Regions from separate parts of the Lysinibacillus sp. K60 genome, predicted to be linked through region 2. Evidence: riboswitches for the same ligand, from Rfam matches in the RefSeq annotation. Region 2 holds a riboswitch; the other holds the start of a gene.
The links. Region 2 has a riboswitch for FMN ahead of ribE (riboflavin synthase). Riboswitches for the same ligand answer to the same signal wherever they lie in the genome.
Positions count from the first base shown of each region.

Region 1: it holds a riboswitch for FMN, as region 2 does, so the genes downstream of both, HCH28_RS07735 (ECF transporter S component) here and ribE (riboflavin synthase) in region 2, are expected to answer to the same signal.

Region 1 covers NZ_JAASJR010000003.1:75,871-86,651, reverse strand. Annotated here, with positions in the region: gene HCH28_RS07750 (methyl-accepting chemotaxis protein) at 1-438, shown strand, start outside; gene HCH28_RS07745 (STAS domain-containing protein) at 477-863, shown strand; gene HCH28_RS07740 (sodium-dependent transporter) at 919-2,265, opposite strand; gene HCH28_RS07735 (ECF transporter S component) at 2,486-3,073, opposite strand; FMN riboswitch at 3,291-3,476, opposite strand; gene HCH28_RS07730 (RNA polymerase subunit sigma) at 3,620-4,906, opposite strand; gene sigX (RNA polymerase sigma factor SigX) at 4,903-5,436, opposite strand; gene HCH28_RS07720 (ATP-binding protein) at 5,515-7,290, opposite strand; gene HCH28_RS07715 (response regulator transcription factor) at 7,283-7,999, opposite strand; gene ccsB (c-type cytochrome biogenesis protein CcsB) at 8,115-9,296, opposite strand; gene resB (cytochrome c biogenesis protein ResB) at 9,293-10,781, opposite strand, start outside.
Region 2 covers NZ_JAASJR010000003.1:314,743-325,523, forward strand. Annotated here, with positions in the region: gene HCH28_RS08905 (YibE/F family protein) at 1-251, opposite strand, end outside; gene HCH28_RS08910 (YibE/F family protein) at 248-1,372, opposite strand; FMN riboswitch at 1,593-1,718, shown strand; FMN riboswitch at 1,835-1,960, shown strand; gene ribE (riboflavin synthase) at 2,160-2,798, shown strand; gene ribB (3,4-dihydroxy-2-butanone-4-phosphate synthase) at 2,823-3,452, shown strand; gene ribH (6,7-dimethyl-8-ribityllumazine synthase) at 3,468-3,950, shown strand; gene HCH28_RS08930 (spore germination protein) at 4,089-5,555, shown strand; gene HCH28_RS08935 (ATP-binding protein) at 5,836-7,143, shown strand; gene HCH28_RS08940 (histidine phosphatase family protein) at 7,243-7,791, shown strand; gene HCH28_RS08945 (GNAT family N-acetyltransferase) at 7,805-8,650, shown strand; gene HCH28_RS08950 (copper amine oxidase N-terminal domain-containing protein) at 8,769-10,781, opposite strand, start outside.

The DNA of each region.
Region 1 (10,781 bases), 240 kb from region 2:
GAGGTTCGTCAGTTAGCTGAACAGTCAAGTTTAGCAGCTGGACAAATTACTAATCTTATTAATGATATCCAAGCGGAAACATCTGTGACCGTACGGACAATGGAAAGTAATTTACTAGCTGTCGAGGAGCAAGTAACAATCATTAATAAAGGCGGAAGTGCCTTAAAAGAAATTGTGGAGAAAGTTGTCGAAACTGAAGAAGGTGTCGAACAAATGAAAGTGGCATTTACACATGTTAACGACAACTCCTTAGGTGTGCAACAGGCTATCCAAGATATTTCTCGCATCATCGAGGATGCTGCAGCAGCTACAGAAGAGATTGCCGCAACCTCAGAAGAGCAATATGCGACTGTTGCAGAAATTACACAAAGCTCAGATGAGTTATCATCAATTGCTGATAAATTACAAAATGAAGTGAATAAATTTAAGTTTGAATAAATCCCCAAACAAGAAAAGAAAAATGGAGGCGCTATAGGATGAATCAGAAGAAAATTGCAATGAATATTGACACAAAGGCTGATTATATTGTGATTGCGTTTACAGGCGATTTAGAATACGGGATGATTGAAGAAATAAAGTCAGAGCTTCAAACACTTAGCTTAGACACAAAACACGGATACATTATCGATATGCAAAGGGTAACAAATATTGATAGTACTGGATTCGGTATGATCGTTAATTTCGCTAAGAAGGTGTCTGTAAAAGATAAGAAAATCGCCATTATTGTCGTCGATGATTTCATTCGCAACTTATTCGCTATTTCACAGGTTGATAAAGTATTCCCTATTGCCGAAAGTGAAGAACAAGCAAGGAAGATTATTAAAGAAGATTGGCTAGGTGAGCTATCGCTTAACGACTATTAATTTTTGTTATACTAATAAAAAGGTGTATTCCGTCTAATAGGAATACACCTTTTCTTTAATACTGCAGTAGCATATTAACAAACACAACTAGAATGATAATCGGTACAACAACTAACATTAACATACGGTATGTCGAATAATAGCCTTGTCCCATTTGACTACCCGTTAGCAATTCTCTCTTCACAAATTCTTTATCTACTACATAGGCAATAAAAATAGCAATGAATAAATTCCCTAGTGGAAGCATGATATTTGACACTAAAAAATCGGTTGCATCAAAAATACTTTTCTCAAAAATCATTATATCCGACAAAACACTCGAAGAAAGTGCAGCTGGAATAGCTGCAATAAACACGACTATACCAAGTAAAAGTGTCCACATTGGACGGGATTTCTGACTATTCTCCATAAATGCTGCGACAATAATCTCATATAAACTAAATGATGACGTTAATGTAGCAAATAAAAATAGCAATAAAAACATAGCTAAAAACACTTCACCGAATGGCATTTGACTAAAAGCTGTTGGTAGCACCATAAATAGCAAACCTGGACCTGCTGCTGGCTCTAAATCAAAGGCGAACACCACAGGGAAAATTGCTAATCCTGCTAAAAATGAAACAAGCACGGTTAACAACACTACAGAACCTGCTGAATTCGGAAGACTGACATCTTTTTTTAGATAAGAGCTATATGTAACTAGACAAGAAAAGCCTACTGCTAACCCAAAGAACGATTGCCCTAGGGCTTCTAATAATGCCTTACCCGTAATATTCGAGAAATCTGGCCATAAGAAGAATTTTACCCCTTCCATTGCCCCATCTAATGTAACAGCACGCACAACAAGGACAATGAACATTATGAAAAGTAACGGCATCATCCATTTATTGGCCTTTTCAATCCCATTTTGTACACCTAATGAAATCACAAGTACGTTGACCAATGTAAACAACACTAGACCAACTAGCGTAATCCAAGGTGTGCCTATAATTTTTCCAAATAATTCAGTTGGATCTACTGCCGGATCAATTACCGCGCCAGCTACACCTAGCCCACTATAAATAAAGATCCAACCTCCAACTACGCTATAAAAAGTTAATAATAAAAAACAACCTAGCACGCCCATTCGACCAATCCAAGCCCAGCCTGGCTTAGTTGGAGCAATTTTTTTATACGCTGTTACAGCCTCGGATTGTGTACCACGTCCTAAAACATACTCGGATAATAACATCGGTAGCCCTATTAACAAGGTAAATAACACAAAGATAAGGAAAAATGCTCCCCCACCACTTTGTCCTGTTACATAGGGAAGTTTCCAAATTGCCCCTAGTCCGATCGCTGCACCAGCTGATGCTAAAATAAAACCTAATTTACTAGACCATTGTCCTTTTTTTCCACTCATCTCTTCAAACTCCTCAAACATTCTAAACTCTTCTCTATTTTACATGAAAATGTAGCTTTCGACTAGGTTATAATCATAAAGTACTATTTAGCTATTTTACTCTATTACTTTTTTCTATATTTATCCGTTAGTTTTGCCTTTCTATTCTTCACACCTTTTCCTATCCATCGTTCCTTCCAACAAAAAAACCTCAGGTATATTGACCCGAGGTTAGTAAAAATTATTTTGTTATATAGATAGAACGCTGGCGGTCGATCCATTTGCGCATTGTTGTAAATAAAAATGCCATAATAGCCGTTAATAAAATACCTTTCACAATGTTAAATGGTAAAATCCCAGCGATAATCATTTTATAAAGTGAGTCACCTACAACAGGCTCCATACCTAAGAAGTATGTGTACATTGGTAAAAATACTGCGTAATTTAAAATACTCATGCCTACTGCCATTACAACTGTCCCAGTCGCTAAACCTCCAACAAGACCAGCAATTGTTTTAAAGCGATTAAAAATAAAGCTTACTGGTAAAATAAATAAAATACCTGTTGCAAAGTTGGCCATATGACCTACTGGCACACCTGTTGGCGTTCCAGAGAAAATCCAATCCAATACATTTTTAAATAATTCTACTAAAATACCAGCTACAGGCCCCATTGTGATGGCTGCTATTAATGCAGGCATATCACTAAAGTCCACTTCCAAAAATGCTGGGAATGGTGGAATTGGGAAATTAAAAAGCATTAATAAAAACGAAATACTGCTCAGCATGCCAATCGTAATAAACGATTGGAGTTTAACATTTTTCTTCATAGAAAACTCTCTCCTCTTTGCTGATTCAATCTCGCAAGAAGAAAGGTGACGATCTTTCAATTGTTAGCACGAAAAAACCCTTATGCATGAAGAGCACAAGGGAGAAAGGCATGACGAATAAGCGTCAATTTAAACTATTTTTGAGCACCATTTAAAAAGCCATACAAAAAAAGCGCTCGGTCATAGTTTATTTCATAACAATGAATGACGATCGTACCTCCATCTTCTCCCATCCAGACTTTAACTGTCGGCCTCGGAATCACACCAAGTCAGCCATGCAAATAAATTTGCACAGGTCGCGGGCTGAAGAGCGAAGCATAAACCATTCGAGTTAATGGAAACATTAACGGTTCACCACTCTATTACCGCCGGTCGGGATTTTCACCCTGCCCCGAAGATGAATCATATTATTTTATACTACAACCTTACTATAATTAATTATTAAGAAAAAGTAAATAGTTCTGCTTAAAAAAATCCGATTAGATTTGTATGTATTATAAAAATGGAGCATTCCATGTTACAGGGATGCTCCATTTTTGATTCTGACTAAGGCATAGATTGTTTATTTGGACCCACAGGCTTTGGCAAATACGTTTTTAAATCGAATCCTTCCCAGCTTTCTTGGACCACATTATCTAAGCGTAATTGTTGGTCAAAGCTAGCAGCAGTTAACATCATAGCTTCAATCAATTGGGTAGCGCGAATTGGCTCCATCGATGCTAAATCTAAGGGAATATCGAATGTTACGACTACACCTTCCGCTTCCTCTTTCACGGTATATGTTACGTTTTCAGGAACCACTGTTACATAAACATCATCATTTTTGTTTTTCATTAGTGTAAGTGCCTCTGTAACATTAGCAAATGTTTGACGGAAATCTGGTGACAGATATTCTGCCCCATTACCATCTTGGTATAAATAATAATTAAAATGCTTAGCGTTTGTTAATGACATGGCTTGACTTGGCTCACCCTCTTGAGAAAACTCATAAGGTGTGCCATCTTCATTTTGAATCTCAACTTCCGTATATTCAGAATCCGAGAAGGTATCCTCTAAAGTCCCTTTGTATTCATTAACGGTAGCTGATGCAACATCATAGTCATTGTCCTTTGGTAAAACGTGGACAAGCTTGTCTTCCTTCTCCTTTAGTTCACCTTTAAAAGGATGATATTCCGTAAACCCTTTGGCTTCTTCATCTATTTGAGGAGCATATTTTTCATACATCTGTAAGGTAGAAGGTTTTTCTGTTCCAAAATCAGTTGCTACACGCTCATTTGGTATCACATATGTCATCGGAACACTTTCTGCATCGCGTCCTGCCAAACCAATACGGAAAACGACAGCATCTTTCACATCTTCCTCATAGACAGACGACCGTAAAGATAACATACGCTCATGCTCCGATACAATACTGGATTGAAGTGCCTCATCCTGGGTTGCTGCCTCTTTAGCAGAACGATCTTCCTGTAACGTAGCGTAATTAGCCTTTTCTGGCGTACTAGCGAGATCTTTTTGGCTAGCGCCATTATTCATGAACATGAAGCCAACGAGTACCGTTATCGCGAAAACTGCTGCTACACTCGTAAAAATCGGCATTTTTCGGAACTTTAAGCGTGATGGTCGTTCATCTTGATTTAAAGGTTTACTTTCTGGTTGCGCTTCTTCATTCTCTATAGGTTGTTGTATTGCTTCTTGAAGGTGACTATTATCCTGCAAGCGAGCATCTGCCATTAACCGATTTAATATTTCTTCTTTTGAACGGCGGTCAGAAAGCTTAGGGGCATTGTTCAAGACATGTTCAAGCTGTTCATCATCAAATGGCTTATGTGTCATTGCCGTTTCGCCTCCTGTTCTCTAATCGGCTGTAGCTGTTGCCTTAAAAATTTAATGGCTCGATGCTGGGTCGTTTTTACCTTAGCTTCTGTCCAATCTAGTATTTGCGCTGTTTCTGCAATCGATAAATCTTGAAAATAGCGCATTATAATGACCATTTTTTGGTCGCCTGTGCAGTTTTCAAGTGCTGATTCTACCTGCATAAATTCATCACTGGCCTGTAGCATATCTTCCGGTGATGGCGTGGTTGAATGGAGCTGTTCCGTTTCCCAGTCAAAGAAATCATGTGAATGCTTTTGACGTACAGCTTGCTTTCTAAAATGATCAATTGCTACATTTTTAGCAATAGCAAATAGCCAAGTTTTCTCACTACTATTCCCTGCAAATTGATCGTATGAGCGCAACACTCGTACATAAACTTCATGTGCTAAATCTTCGGCAAGTGTACGGTTTTTTACTAAATAGATTAAAAACTGAAACACGTCTTGGTGATATGCATCGTATAGTCGATGGAACACGGAGTCATTCAAAGCACTCCACCCCCGTTCTATAATATTTGTCGTCTTACATTCACAGAAGTTACAGCCAATTAATAGCAATACTTGTTATTAATCGAACGGTAAATAAAACGTGAAGGTCGTACCCTCTTTCAACACACTGTCTACCATAATATTACCTGAGTGTGCCTTCACAATATTTCTAGCGATGGCTAAGCCGAGACCAGTTCCACCCTTGGAACGAGTACGTGCCTTATCGGCTTTATAAAAACGTTCAAAGACATAGGGTAAGTCCTCTTGAGGAATGCCATGTCCTGTATCTTGAACAGATATTTTAGCAAATGTCGGCTCCTGCTCTACTTTCACAGACACAGACCCTTCATCTGTATGTCTAAGGGCATTGTCGACTAAATTTGTAAGCACTTGTTCAATGCGATCCTCATCTATATTAATCATGGCCTCGTCATTAAATTCACTTTCAAACAACAAACGAACGTGCTTTTCTTTTGCTACTTGTGAAAACTTTTGTGTAATACGTTCAAATGTAGAATTAATTGGTAATTCATCTTTATAAAGCGTCATATGCCCTGATTCCATGCGTGCCAAATCTAATAGATCTGTCACAAGGCGGCCCATTCGCTTCGATTCATCATAAATAATCTTGGTAATCTCATTTCGCTCTTCCTGATCCTGAATAAAATCGTCATCCATTAATGCTTCCGAGTAACCTTGAAGCATGGCAATCGGTGTTCGGAGCTCATGGGAGACATTGGCAATAAAATCGGATCTTAGTTTTTCTAAGCGATGCTGTTCAGTCATATCACGAATTACAGCCACAGCGCCACGTATCATTTCACCACTATAAAGGGGACTAATAGTAAATGTATAATAGCTGCCATCCATTTCAATTTCCTCTTCTAGTTTATCCTCAAACATCAGCACATGATCAAGCATATGATACAGCTCTGGCGGGATAGGTTTTGCACTTTGTGAGCCTTTATTCACAAACCACTTTTGCATTAGACGTTCAGCTGGTGGATTACTTAATAATATTGTACGATCCCGATTAAATGTAATCACTGCATCTGTCATGGATGTCAAAATATTAGAAAGCTGTTCGTTTTCTTGATTGATAACCTCTAAATTATGCTTTAATTGACGGCCCATTTGGTTAAAGGCAACGGCAAGCTGACCAATTTCGTCATTTTGGGTAGTAGGCATTTTTGCTTCAAAATTCCCTTTTGCAATTTCAAAAGCTAATTCACGCATTTTTCTTAATGGCGAAGTTATACGTGAAGAAAGGAAGAATGCGAAGAATGTCGTCAACACAAATGCTATGAAGGCTGCTAAAAAGACAATTTTCGTTGTTTCCTTAGACGTTTTATGTAGCGCATCTGGGCTTTGATAGATGAAGACAGCTCCATGTACTGCATTTTCCACATTTAAGGGAAAGCCAAGTACGACATAAGATTCCATCTTTTCTTGATCAGTTGAAGAAGGCATCATCATTTCTTTAATAATTGGTTCATCTGATTGAAACACTTCATGAAAAGATTTATTGGCTAAAATAGTATCTTGTATTTCTTTTTTGTTGACACCCTCTTGCATCGCAAAAGACACTTCAACATGACTGATCGCGATCAATGCATTGGTCCCTGTAGGTAAAATATCTTTTAATAATTCCGAGGTAGATTCGGCTGTTTCATTGTCATCTACTATACTTGCTACCGTTGCAGCTGTTTGTCGCAATGAAATTTCCGCTTGCTGCATATGATAATTTTGAAGAAATTCAAGCATTAATACCGTGAAAACAAATAATACAAATGAAACGAGAAGCAATATGGTTACCCATAGCTTCCCGACAACACTATTCCATATTCTATTCATTGACAACCTCAAATTTGTATCCAACGCCCCAAACCGTCACAATCATTTTAGCAGCGTTTTCAGAAACTCGGTTGAGTTTTTCCCGTAAACGTTTTACATGTGTGTCCACTGTACGTAAATCACCAAAGAAGTCATAATGCCATACCTCTTTTAGTAGTTGTTCACGGTCAAATACTTTGTCTGGTGATTTCGCTAAAAAGTACAGCAATTCATACTCTTTCGGTGTTAAATTAACCTCAATGCCCTCTGCAGTCACACGGTGTGCATCATGATCAATCATTAAGTGTTGGAACACCACTAAATCTTTTGAAGAAGACGCATTAGTCGTTGGTGAGAAAGCCTGTGAACGACGTAAAATAGCCTTCACACGTAACACAACCTCACGAGGACTAAATGGTTTTACGATATAGTCATCTGCACCAAGCTCAAAGCCTTGTACACGGTTTGCTTCTTCGCCTTTGGCAGTTAATAAAATAATTGGCGTTGCTGCGCGCTCTCGAATTTCTGCACACACTTCTAGCCCATCTTTTTCAGGCATCATAATATCAAGTAAAATACAGTGATACTCTTTTTCTAAAGATTTCTCGATCGCTTGTTCTCCATTTTCGGCCTCGTCAACAAGGTATCCTTCTCGCTCAAGATACATTTTTAATAAGCGGCGAATACGATCCTCGTCATCTACTACTAATACTGAAATATTTTCTGACACTTTCACGATCCCTCTCTTCCAATCTTTCTCTAACTTCTATTGTACATGGTGTGACACATATTGAAAAGAAAAGAAAGCCTCTTCGCTACAGCGAAAAGGCTTGTTGCTTCACAGGTTACGCGTAGGAGTGTAAACCTGCAAGAATTAAGTTAACAGCAATTAGATTGAATAAAATAATCCCAAAACCAATTAGTGCTAACCAAGCAGATTTTCGACCTTCCCAGCCTTTTGATAGACGTAAATGCAGGAATGCTGCATAGAATAACCATGTAATAAGAGCCCATACTTCTTTTGGATCCCAACCCCAGAAACGACTCCAAGCAATTTGTGCCCAAATCATCGCAAAGATTAAAGCACCAAGGGAGAATACAGGGAAACCAATCAGCACTGAACGATAACCAATTTCATCAAGTAATTGTAAATTGACACGTTTAACAAGTGGTTGGAAAATGGCACTAATTCGACGGCGAGCAATTAAACGAATTAATAAATACAACACAGATCCTACCATTAATGACCAAACAACAGTTGTTAATTTTTTAGCATTAATTAACGCTGGCATTTCTACTAATGGTGACATGCCATGTTCTTCTATCACTTCATATTCATTCATACCGAATACTGGAGGTAAATTGTAAATAATTTTACGAGTAGTTCCTTCTTTATCCACATAATTATAGCTAGACTCATAATCCATAGCACTAAATGTAGATGTTACCGCAACAAATCCAATAACTACTACAAGACAGTACATGACTGCTTCTAACCAAAAACGTTGTTTAGAGGGCTTTGTTAAATCTACTACTTTTAATAAGTAAATAAGTCCTGCCACAGCACTAATGGCTAAAATAGATTGCCCTAATGCTGCTGTAATAACGTGAATTGTTAACCAATGACTTTGTAATGAAGGCACTAATGGACTTACTTCTTTCGGGAACATTGCTGCATAAGCAATAATTAAAAGCGCTACAGGTAATGCCACTAATCCAAGTGCAGTCAAACGATAAATAAAATAAATTAAGATAAACGCGCCAACAATGAACATACCAAAGGCAGTTGTAAATTCAAACATATTACTTACTGGCGCATGTCCTGTATAAATCCAACGCGTAATAAAATAGCCAAGCTGTGATAGGAAACCAATAATAGTAACCACAATGGCAAGCTTGCCCCATTTGCCAGTATTTTTACCAGTAGCATTACCTTGCTTAATTGAACCACCAAATAATAATGTCGCAACTAGATAAGCAATAAACGCTACAAATAGTAAGTTTCCACTTAAGTCAATCAAACTCATAAGGTGTTGTCACCTTCCTTTTCTTTAATGCCACCATTAGTGGACTCTTCGCCAGCCTCATCTTTCTCTAACTGATCTTTATACGGAGGCAATGCAGCAAATGTTGTAACAGCATCTAAATCCTTTTTCATACTGAACATATTTTTGTTGACATGGGCAGCCATTAACACACGGCCGTCTGGTTCCACTTGAAGCCATAAACGACGATGATTCCAGTAAGAGCCAATGGCAACACCGATCATAAAGATGACCCCACCAACAAACAGAATAGGGATGGTGCTATCTTTTCGCACCGTAATACCTGACATATCACGCATCTCTGCACTAGCAAATTTCATTCTATATTTATTTTCACCCAGTGGTTCTAAAGGAGGCTGCATAATTTCAACAAAGCTTACTTCTCCTTCAGGTGTTTCTGGTGTAGTCATTTTAAATAAAAATGCAGGATTATTTGGAATAGACGTTTTTGTCTGAGGTTCACCATTTTCAAATCCATCAAAATCAGGTGTATAGACAAGAATTTGAACGGATGAACCATTCCCTAAATCATATTCTTTTTTAGGATTTGTTAAATCAATCTCTACCTTACCTAATGATTTCTCTGTCGTCTTATTAATTAATTCAAAGTTCATCTGTTTTAATTCATTTAGACGATAATCCATCTGGTAAAGAGCAAAGCCATCTTCTTTCAAAGGATGGTTTACACGAATGGAATAGTCTTTTACTTTTTCTAGATTTTCCGTATCCCCAGGCAATGCGTCTTCAGGTTGCTTGTATAGTGTAATATCGGTTTGGAAGTTTTTAGCCACTACATTCACACCCTGTTTAACTTGCTCACCTTGAGGTGTATTATCATGTGTTTCTAAAACAAAATCACGGTTTTCAATGAAATAGCCTTCCATTCCAGTGATAGCACGTGTTTCACCTTCACGCACCCATATCGATTCATCAACATAGAATCCTGGGACTAGACGTAGCATGACCCCACCTAAAAAAATGATGAGACCTACATGGTTTATGTACGGACCGTAACGAGAAAAGCGTCCTTTTTCAGCTAAGAGAGCGCTACCATCTCGACGAACAGAATACTTCATCTCAGTCATTTTTTGAGCCACTTTATCAAGCGTTTCCTCCGCACTTGCTGACACTTGTCCTTCTGCAACAATGCGCTGACGCTTCATAAAGCTTTCATGTCTTTTAACACGTTGATTCTTTAATGATTTATAAAGTGGAATGCCTCGGTCAAGACTTGCCACAATAATTGATACTGCTAGCATACCAACTAAAATCTGGAACCACCATGAGCTATATAAATCCGAAAGCCCCAACGTATAATAGATTTTACCGAATGTACCATATACGTCTGCGTAGTAAGCCCCCTTCTCCATATCAGAAGCTTTTACGTAAAACTCTTGTGGTAGTAATGTTCCGACTGAAGCAGCAATTAATGTGATAATAATTAAGGATATACCAACTTTAACACTG
Region 2 (10,781 bases):
GTCGAGATAAAGGCTGTAATGGTTTTACTATTTGTTTTATTGATATAGAAAAGGCTAATACAGCTAATGATCGTACAGGCAATAAACGTCAAGATGATAGGGCTATTTTTAGGGTTTGTCATTAAAAAAATGGTGACAAAGAGTACACCAAAGTTTAGGAATAAAGAAAGAAATGAGCGTATCCCCTGTCTACCGCCGACTAGAACCATTAACACGCACAATATAACTGCTAATAAGACGACAACATTCATTCTCGAACCCTCTTTCGATTAATGAAAAATATAGCGGTATACAGACTAATAGGAATCGTAAGGACAACACCAATACCCCCTGCTAAGGCACGGGCTAATTCTAAAGAAAGATTTAAGGACAATGTAAGCCCTAATGTGGAAGAATTTTTTAAATAGAGAATAATCATAGGTATGGAGCCGCAAAGGTAGGCAAAGAATAAAATACTTGTAATAGTACCCATGATATCTTTACCGATTTCATGTCCCGAAGATTTAAGTGCTTTGACAGGGATCGTAGGATCTTGCTCGTATAAAGCAAAAATCGAAGAAGCCATTGTAATAGAAACATCCATTACTGCCCCGAGTGAGCCAATAAATAAACCTGCCATAAAGACGGTACGATAGGGACGCGTTAAAAATTGCATTTCTTCATAACGAAGACCATTTTCACCTGTCAACCACATTACAATAGAGCTTATGATAAGCGCTAGAATAGTGCCTAAAAGTGTGGACACGATGGCTACATATGTTTTTGTATTTAATCCACTAATAAGTAGTAGCGAGATAATTGTAAATAGCACCGCACAAATGCCGCTGACTACTAATAGGCTTACGCCCCCATGCTTCACATAAAGATCTAATGCGAATGATAAAATCACAGCATTGACCACCAGGCTAATGATAGAAAATAAGCCTTGTCTTTTACCTATAATAAGTAGGGCAAAAATAAAAATCCATGCAATCATTACCATGGTTTGATCACGTTTTAAATCGACAATGGTTCCTGTTAAAACTGATTGTGCTGTGCGATCATCTAGCGTGACAAAGATTTCATTGCCTACATGGTATTCTTGATCAAAAGCACCAGACGAAGAATAGTCATTCGTCAAATGAATGGATTGCCCCTTATGCTGACCATTTTTGATAATGGCCATAATTTCCTGTGTAAATAAAAAATCCTTATTTTCATACATGTCTTTCATTGGTTCTGATTTTGTTACATCCACTTGCGTTATTTTCGCTATCGGTCGATCATAAAATTGTTCATTATGATGTACGAAAACAATCGAAACCCCACAACAGAGTGCTAATAGGGCATAGAAAATAGCTTCTTTAAAAGGTATATTTTTTAAAAATGTCAAGTAAATGACCTCCAAACGGCTAGACTGAATAGTCACTTGTAAAGGAACGTTTTTTTGATTAAGAAGTTCCATTAACAGGTTAAATGTGATCATTTTAATAACATCCTTTACATTTTTCAAGTCTCGTCAGAGCTGTTTAAAATTTATGCTTCGAAAAAAATTTAAAAAGAAGGATGGATAATATAATAAAATAGTGTTATCGTAAGACTAGCTAAATAAAAATATTCTTCGGGGTAGGGTGAAATTCCCGATCGGCGGTGATGAAGCAATTCAAAGTCCGTGAGCGCAAGCTGATTTGGTGCAAATCCAAAACCGACAGTTACAGTCTGGATGGGAGAAGGGTAAAAATGCGAACTTTTTAAATTGATTCTAATTTAGAAGGTTTATTTGACTATGCATTTATTACAAAACTTCCCAATCACCTTGTGGGAAGTTTTTTTATTTAGCTACAATCGAATAGAAGATGTTCTTCGGGGTAGGGTGAAATTCCCAATCGGCGGTGATGAAGCAATTCAAAGTCCGTGAGCGCAAGCTGATTTGGTGCAAATCCAAAACCGACAGTGATAGTCTGGATGGGAGAAGAACGAATGAGATGACAGTCTATGAAAAAATTGTTTTCAGATAGGCTTATTTGTTGATGTCTTATACTCCCAAAACCCCTTTGATGTAAAGGGGTTTTTATTTTTTATTGTTAACGAGAGAAGGGAGAAGGATAAGGCACAAAAACAGGTGGATAAACTTTAAAAGTAAAGGATAGAAGTGCTAATAAAGTAGAGTAGGTGATGGAATGTTTACTGGACTTGTAGAGGATATTGGTATCATAAAAGCCGTGCAAAGCGATCGGAACAGTATGAAAATTACGGTTCAATCAGCCAAGATAACGGAGGATGTCAAGCTTGGTGACAGTATAGCGGTCAATGGAGTTTGTTTAACGGTGACACATTTCACACAACAGCAGCTTACGATGGATGTTATGCCTGAAACAGTCAAAGCAACAAATTTACAGCAGCTGGCAATAGGTGATTCTGTTAATTTGGAGCGGGCCATGCCTGCTAATGGACGATTTGGGGGTCATTTTGTTGCTGGTCATGTTGATGGAGTCGGCAAAATTTTGCGAAAACGTCCAGTGGCAAACGCTGTTTATATTGATATCGAAATGTCAGAGGAACTAACCAACTTTTGTATTCCAAAGGGTTCCATAACAATTGATGGCACAAGCTTAACCCTTTTTCATGTTGAAGCCAATAGTGTCACGATTTCGCTCATTCCTCATACTTACAAAGAAACCGTTTTAGGTTTGAAGAGGGTTGGAGCATTCGTTAATATCGAAACCGATTTAGTCGGAAAATACATTATAGGGCAATTAAAAAAAGGGCAAACAACGCCAGCTATTACAAGAGATTATTTAGCACAACATGGTTTTTAAATCATAGAATAGGAGTTGATCATCGTGCTACATTCAATTGAAGAAGCCATAGAGGATTTAAGGCAGGGCAATATGATTGTGGTGGTTGATGATGAGGATCGGGAAAATGAAGGAGATCTTCTGGCACTCGCTGAATTCATCACACCAGCAACAATCAACTTTATGGCAACCAATGGTAGAGGTTTAATTTGTACGCCGATTTCGCAGCAGCTTGCACAACAGCTAGATTTATATCCGATGGTTCAGCACAATACGGATAACCATCAAACCGCATTTACGGTAAGTATCGACCATGTAGAAACAACGACAGGGATTAGCGCCTTTGAGCGTGCGCTAACGATACAAAGGATGATAGAAAAGCAAGCTAAGCCGACTGATTTTCGTCGACCAGGCCATATTTTTCCGTTGATTGCGAAAGAGCAAGGAGTGCTGGAACGGAGAGGGCACACAGAGGCGACGATTGATCTAGCGAAGCTTTGTCATAGTGTAACTGCAGGTGTTATTTGCGAAATTATGGGTGATGATGGGCACATGCTTCGGTTTGAAGAACTGACAAAGTTCGCTGCACATCATGGCTTAAAAATGATATCGATAGAAGCATTGGTTGCTTATCGTAAACAATTATCCACTAATAAATCTAAAATTTCTATGTAAAAAGGAGAAAGAACAATGGGTCAAACATTTGAAGCACAATTAATTGGAACGGATTTGAAAATTGCAGTAGTAGTGGGTCGTTTTAATGAGTTCATTACTAGCAAATTATTGGATGGGGCAATGGATGGTTTAATTCGTCATGGGGTTGATCCTGCATCTATTGATGTTGCTTGGGTGCCAGGGGCTTTTGAAGTTCCTTTTATGGCAAAACAACTAGCAGAAACAAAGAAGTATGATGCCATTATTGGTTTAGGTACTGTTATTCGTGGCTCTACAACACACTATGATTATGTTTGTAATGAATCTGCAAAAGGCATTGCCAATGTGTCATTGTCAACGAATGTACCAGTTATTTTTGGAATTGTTACTACCGAAAATATTGAACAGGCAATTGAACGTGCAGGAACGAAATCTGGTAATAAAGGCTATGATGCGGCAATGTCTGCAATTGAGATGGCAAATCTAAAGAAAATGATTGGATCAGGACAATTTAAATAGTCGTCACAACATTTGTTTCTTTGAATATTTTGAACAACCATGGGAAAAATATGCTTAAGTGTATTTATTGAATGTGATTGTTTTCATAAATGTACTAATCTTGAGCTGGCTCAGTAGGAGATGAGAAGTATTTCATCAATGGAACAAATTAATTTGAAAATGTTGAAATCACTATTTCAACGCTCTGCTGATGTGATTTTCCAACAATATAATTTTCAGCAATATACAGTACATTTGATAACTTGTGATGCAATGGTCAATGAGCAAATTCTTCAAACTGTGGTTGTTCAACGTGTTCAATCTTTGTTAAGCAATGTCACTGAGGACATGCTAGAGGAAGAAATCGAACAGCATTTACACATTCCCTATTTACAAAAGATTTTATCGAAAGAGGATGCGGTAACTAGGGTCTATAAAGGCCATGTCTTATTGTATTTTGAAGAAAATCAATTACTTTATTCTAGTGATATTTCAAAAAGACCCAATCGAGAGCCTGGGGAAACAACACTAGAACTAGTAGTAAAAGGACCTAGAGATGACTTTATTGAAGATGTTTTTATTAATATTGCTTTATTAAGAAAACGATTACCCACTAATTCTTTTAGTGTGGAGACATTAGAAATTGGCAAGCGTTCTAAAACAACCGTAGCCATACTATATATGGAAGACATTGTGAATTTAAATATGCTGGAACAAATTCGACTTCAATTACAAAAAATTGATACGGATATTGTTATTAACGGTGATTTGTTAATGGAAGCAATTGAAAAGACAGCCACAATTCTTCCAAGACATGATTATACAGGAAGACCTGATTTTGCTCTGCAGGCGTTAATTAGAGGAAGAATACTCTTAATGATTGATGGCGTTTCCTATGTCTTGATTACACCTACGAATATTATGCTGCTCTTTAAATCGGCAGAGGATAATGAATATCCAATTATTGTCGGCTCAGTAGAACGATTACTTCGAATTATAGGGATATTAATTAGTATGCTACTGCCAGGTTTTTGGCTAGCATTGACGACTTATCATCAAGAGCAGCTTCCGTTTCTTCTACTTGCTACGGTTGTCGAATCGAGGTCGGGATTGCCCTTTCCAACAATTCTAGAAATCTTAATGATGCTATTTATGTTTGAATTGTTTCGAGAGGCTAACTTGCGTCTTCCCAGTGCAATCAGTGGCTCAGTTAGTGTGGTAGGGGGACTAATTATTGGGGATGCAGCGATTAAAGCAGGTGTTACAAGCCCCTCAATGATAGTTGTGATTGCCATTTCCAGTATTGCTGCTTTTACACTGGTCAATCAATCCTTTGTGACAGCTATGAGTATTTTTCGATTAATCATTATTATGGCTGCGGCATTTTTTGGTTTATTTGGCTTTTTTATATCCGTGTTTTTCATTCTTTTATACACTGCAAATATGAGAGTCTTGGGAGTGCCGTATGTAAACTTTAGTGCTGATTTTGAAAAGGGCAATATACGTAAGTCGTTATTGAGACTTTCTCCAAAGGGCTATAGTAAACGGCCTACCTTTCTAAAACCGCAAGATCAAACACGTACTTCAGAAAAAAAAATAAGTAATTTTATTAAAGATCAGGTATAGTGGATACCTGATCTTTTTGTTAGTCTTTTAATTTTCCATTTAAATTAGGAAATGAGACATAAAACATTATTGCTTACCTTTTTAGTTTACTTTCTTGTCAGGGATTATTAAACTATTTGTTACAGTGTGTAATTTTGGGTATGAATAAAATAAAAATTGATTTTGTGTTTTAATTTATGTAGGATATACAAGCAATGTTTGCTTTACAAACAAAAAAATAGAGTTAATTATAATATAATAATATTCTAGAATATTTATAGATGAGGAAGTACCGTTTTTTATGAAAAATAGAAAAATAAAACTAATATTAATTCTATCAACGATTTTATTATGTTTGTTTACAAGTTTAAACGTCTTTACATCCTATGTAAAAATAAAAAAGACCGTTGAAGAGTCGATTGCCAATCAAAGTTTAGAGGCAGCCCATTCTATTGCTGCATCCATTGATACGGATGCCTATCAGCAATTTTTAAATAATCCACAGGAAAATGATTATTATTGGAAAGTAAGAAATTATTTAAACGATGCTAGGATAAAATTAGGTGCACTATTTGTTTACACTTTAAAGGTGGATAATCCTGAAGTATCTATAGCCATGATTACAGGCATGCCAAAAGAAATGAAAGAGGGCTTCGGTATTGGAGTAGTTTGTACTGTTCCTGCAAAGCATGTAGAAAAGGCCTATAATGGTGAAACCTATGTTACAGAGGTAATTCATGATTCTGAACATGGGTCTTATTTATCTGTTGGTGCACCCATCAAAGATGATAATGGAACAATTATCGGGTATTTAGGCATTGACATTAGTGCAGATACGCTAAATGGTATTAAGGGTAAAGTCATTGAAGACAACCTATTTAATTTTATTTTTAATGGTGTACTTATTTTAATTGTCATCGGTTCTTTTTTATTTTTACAAAGATGGTATCAAAAAGAGGTGGCGAAGGAAGTTGGCGCTACAGAAGACACGTATCTAGCAGAAATCAAAACATTGATTACTTCGGTGTCGTCCCTACGTCATGATTTTACAAACCATATTCAAGTGTTACATGGTTTATTGCAATTAGAAAAAACAGATCAGGCGAAACAATATTTATCCTCACTATCGAAAGAAGTGCAAGCGATTAAGTCATTAAAATTAAATATTGATCATCCAGGTTTGTCCATCTTATTGCAAACGAAGAAATTAACGGCTCAAAATCATCATATTGATATGGATTTTACGATTTCTCAAAATGACTTTAATAGGATTAAAACGACAGATTTAATCAAGATTCTATCCAATTTAATTGATAATGCGATTGATGCTGCTGTTGAATTACCTGAGGAACAACGTAAAATTAAGATTTGCTGTACTGCAGATGTATCACAGTATGAATTCAAAATTACCAATACAGGGCCAAATATTGCGAATCCTGATCAAATATTTAAACAAGGATTTTCAACGAAAAAACATGAGAATGGTAGACTAAGAGGACAAGGCTTATTTATTGTCAAAGAAATTATCACTAAATATAATGGTCATATTTCAATTGATTCATCAAAACATTTAGAAACGACTGCTATTGTCAGAATTCCAATAAAATAACAGAAAAAAAGCTTCCTACAAAAAGTTGTGGGGAGTTTTTTCTATGTATAGCACATACATTACAAAGTAGAGAGTGATATGATGAAGGAGATGAAGAAAATGAAAAAGGGTCTCCTAGCGTTATTGAGAAGGGGTGGGCTCACTTTATATGCAAGACACGGGACAGCAACTATTGGTGTAGATCAAGCATATGGTACATTTCAAAGTTGTCAAAATCAACGGAATTTATCAGATCAAGGTCGTAGGGAGGCAATTTATTATGGTCAAATGCTACGCTATTGGCAAATTCCCATCCTTTCCACCATCACTACCAGTCCTTTTTGTCGGACCATTGAAACAGCGCGTTTGGCATTTCCAAACAGCAATCTCCAAATTGACCCCTTCTTGTTTGAAATCTTTATGCTAGGTGGCAATCTTCCTACAGTAGTGCAAAGCAGTATATTAACGACTTCTACATCGATGCTGGAAATCGTCCCACCCGAGGGCATAAACAACATAATCATTGGTCATAGCTTTCCAAGAAATGCGGGGCTGGGCATCATTTCGAATATGGGGACGGTTGTCATAAAACCTAAAGGTCAAGGACATGGTTATGAGATTGTGAGAAAATTAACCTTAGAAAATTTAGCAGCATTAGATTCCATTTGAAAAGAGGGAGAGTATGAAGATTAAAACAGTTGCACAATGCACATTAGATGAAGTATTGAAAGCATGGAACAAAGGCTTTGAAGGTTATTTTATTGAAATTAATATGACAGCAGAAATGTTTTTACAGCGACTAGTGGGGGAGGGGTTATCTCCTGAGCATTCTATCGTCGTTTTTGATCAAGAGGAACCAATTGCCATTGTGGTGAATGGCTTTCGTACCATCGATGGCCAAAAAACAGCTTGGAATGGGGGGACTGGTATTTCTCCAGCGTATCGTGGTAAGGGAGTCTCGCGCCTACTAATGGAGGAAACCCTAGCTATCTATAAGAGAGAAAATGTTGAATTGGGCACGTTAGAAGCGATTAAGGAAAATCAAGTAGCCATTGCTTTGTATAAAAAATATGGCTATGTGGTTGCCAATCAATTACTATTTTTAAGCGGCGAGTATGAAGCGAAGGCGATACCTACAGTAGCCCTTCAAATAGAGGCCATTCGCCCAGAGCAGCTAGCACATCGATCTTTCTATCAGGAAAATGTTCCATGGCAGTGTAGCTGGCAGAGCGTAAAGCAGGGAGAAGCAAGGGTGTTTTATAATGATAGCAATGAACCACTGGGCTATATGCTATACAAAACCTTGTGGAATGAATGTGGTGAGGTGGAACGTATTCTACTTTACCAATTGGTAATACTAGAAGATAGTAATGTAGATTTACTCCCGCAGTTTTTAGCAAGTATTACAACAGATAAAGTCCATTTGACGACAGTGAATTTCTTAGCGAGCAATCCAGCAACGAGCTATTTATTGAAGCAAGGATTAAAGGTGACAACAGAGCAGGTACATATGACAAAGGAACTATAGGAAGTTGTCGTTCAGTATACGAGCCATAAAAAGTAATCCATTATTACAAAACAAGAAAGTACTCCCTATGGTGATGTATACGCCATAGGGAGTACCTGCTATAAAAATAATGGACCAATTAATTAATTTGAGGGTCTTGGGCCGCCTCATTATTGATATTATCAGGAGATTTCTGGAGTTGCACTGAATTATTGGATGTGTTTGATAGCGAATAAGTTCCTTTCGCCAAAATCAGAACCTTAGCAACATATTCTGTAGATGAATCAAGTTGATTACCAAATGCATCTAAAGGTGTGCTTAGCGCTTGGCTAACGTTGGGAAGGCTATTCGGAAAAATTCTAGTACTATGTGTACTTTTAATAGCATCCTCCAATTTGAAACTATCTGCTTTATCCTTAGGTAACATAAACACTCTATACTCCGTTACGCTTTGACTATTTTTGACATCAAAGCTAATGTTTATATCGTTATATTTATATCCCTTATTCAAAATACTAAGTGTCACTTTCTCCACTGATCCAGAGGCTGAAAGGTCTTCCAAAGCAATGTAGGAAGATGGGTAGGATAAGCTATACATTTCCTTAGAATTCCCACTGCCTACAGACAATATATATACGCGATATTCTTCGCCATTCGTTATAAGTCTACCGTCTGTATCTTTACTAGTAGCTCCCAATTTCATACTATACTGGCCTTTACCCCAACCTGTATAATTAGTTGCTCTAATAGCTGTGTTCAGATCAAAGTCATTTGCCTTTGATGCGGGTACAACTAGAATACGGTAGCTATCTATATTTGATTCATCAGAAGGTTTTGTAAACGATATCTGTAGATCTCGACCATCTCCATAATCACCAACATCGCTTACATTAATATTGCTTACTGCCTGAACAGCTTTGCTTTTACTAATTGTAATCACAGATGAAGGAGAGGACAGAGCATAGGCATTTGAAGAATTACCATTTGCAACAGTCAGTACATAGACGCGATAGCTAGTTCCTTCTGTAATAAAATTACCTCGTACATCCCTAATCCCATCCAAGGTTCTATTTGCTACTAAATTTCCACCTTTGCCTTCTGTGATGTAATAAGAGCTACTATTGGCTTGTGAAAGATTAAAGCTACTGTAATATGCAGTTGGTACCATTAGAATCCGATAATGATTAACATTCGATTCATCCGTAGGCTTCGTGAATGTTACTTGCACATCACGGCCATCCCCTTTATCATCTATATCTGCAACATTTAGATTAGTTACAGCTTGCACAGTGAAGTTTTTAGTTAGTGTAATCGTAGATGTTGCGGCAGTTAGCGCATTGTTTCCTATGGTATTTCCATTGGCAACCGTCAATACATAGATACGGTAGTTCGTACCTTCTTTAATAGAATTTCCGCGTACATCCCGAGTATTTTCAGATAACGCTTGCTCATATGTGGATTTCCCAGTTTTGTTAATAGTCGTGTAATTGCTGCTGGATATGCTATTAGCATCCGTCAGACTAAAACTATTGTAATTTGCTGTTGGTACCACCATAATTCGATAGTGATTAATAGGTGTCTCATCAACAGCTTTATTGAATGACACAAAGAGGTCGCGACCGTTACCATAATCGCTCACATCGCTGGCAATAATATTCGACACTGCACCCACATTGTTGCTAAGCAGCGAAATCATATTGGAGGCTGAAGATAGCACATTATTTGCAGAGTTATTAGTTACTGCCATAATAAATACACGATAGCTAACGCCATTTTGAATGGCATAACCGTCAGTATCTTTTGCCCCTGCAGAGAGTACCTGAGTAATATTGTTGCCTGTTTTGTTCACTTGTGTGTAATAAGTGTTAGATAAACTGTTGGCTTTAGTCAATGTGAAGTTCGTATAGTTGTTAGCTCTTACAACAAAAATTCGGTAAGAGTTAACATTAGATTCATCAGACACTTTGTTGAAGCTAACTCTCAAATCGCGTCCATCACCAAAATCATTAACATCATCTACTTGTGTAATAGTCGGAGTAGATACAGTAAGCGTTACTGATAATGAAGCAGGCGAGAGTTTATTAATGCCCGAATTCGTATTACTTACAGACATAACGAACGCTGTGTAGGATTCGTTATGCTTTATAAAGTC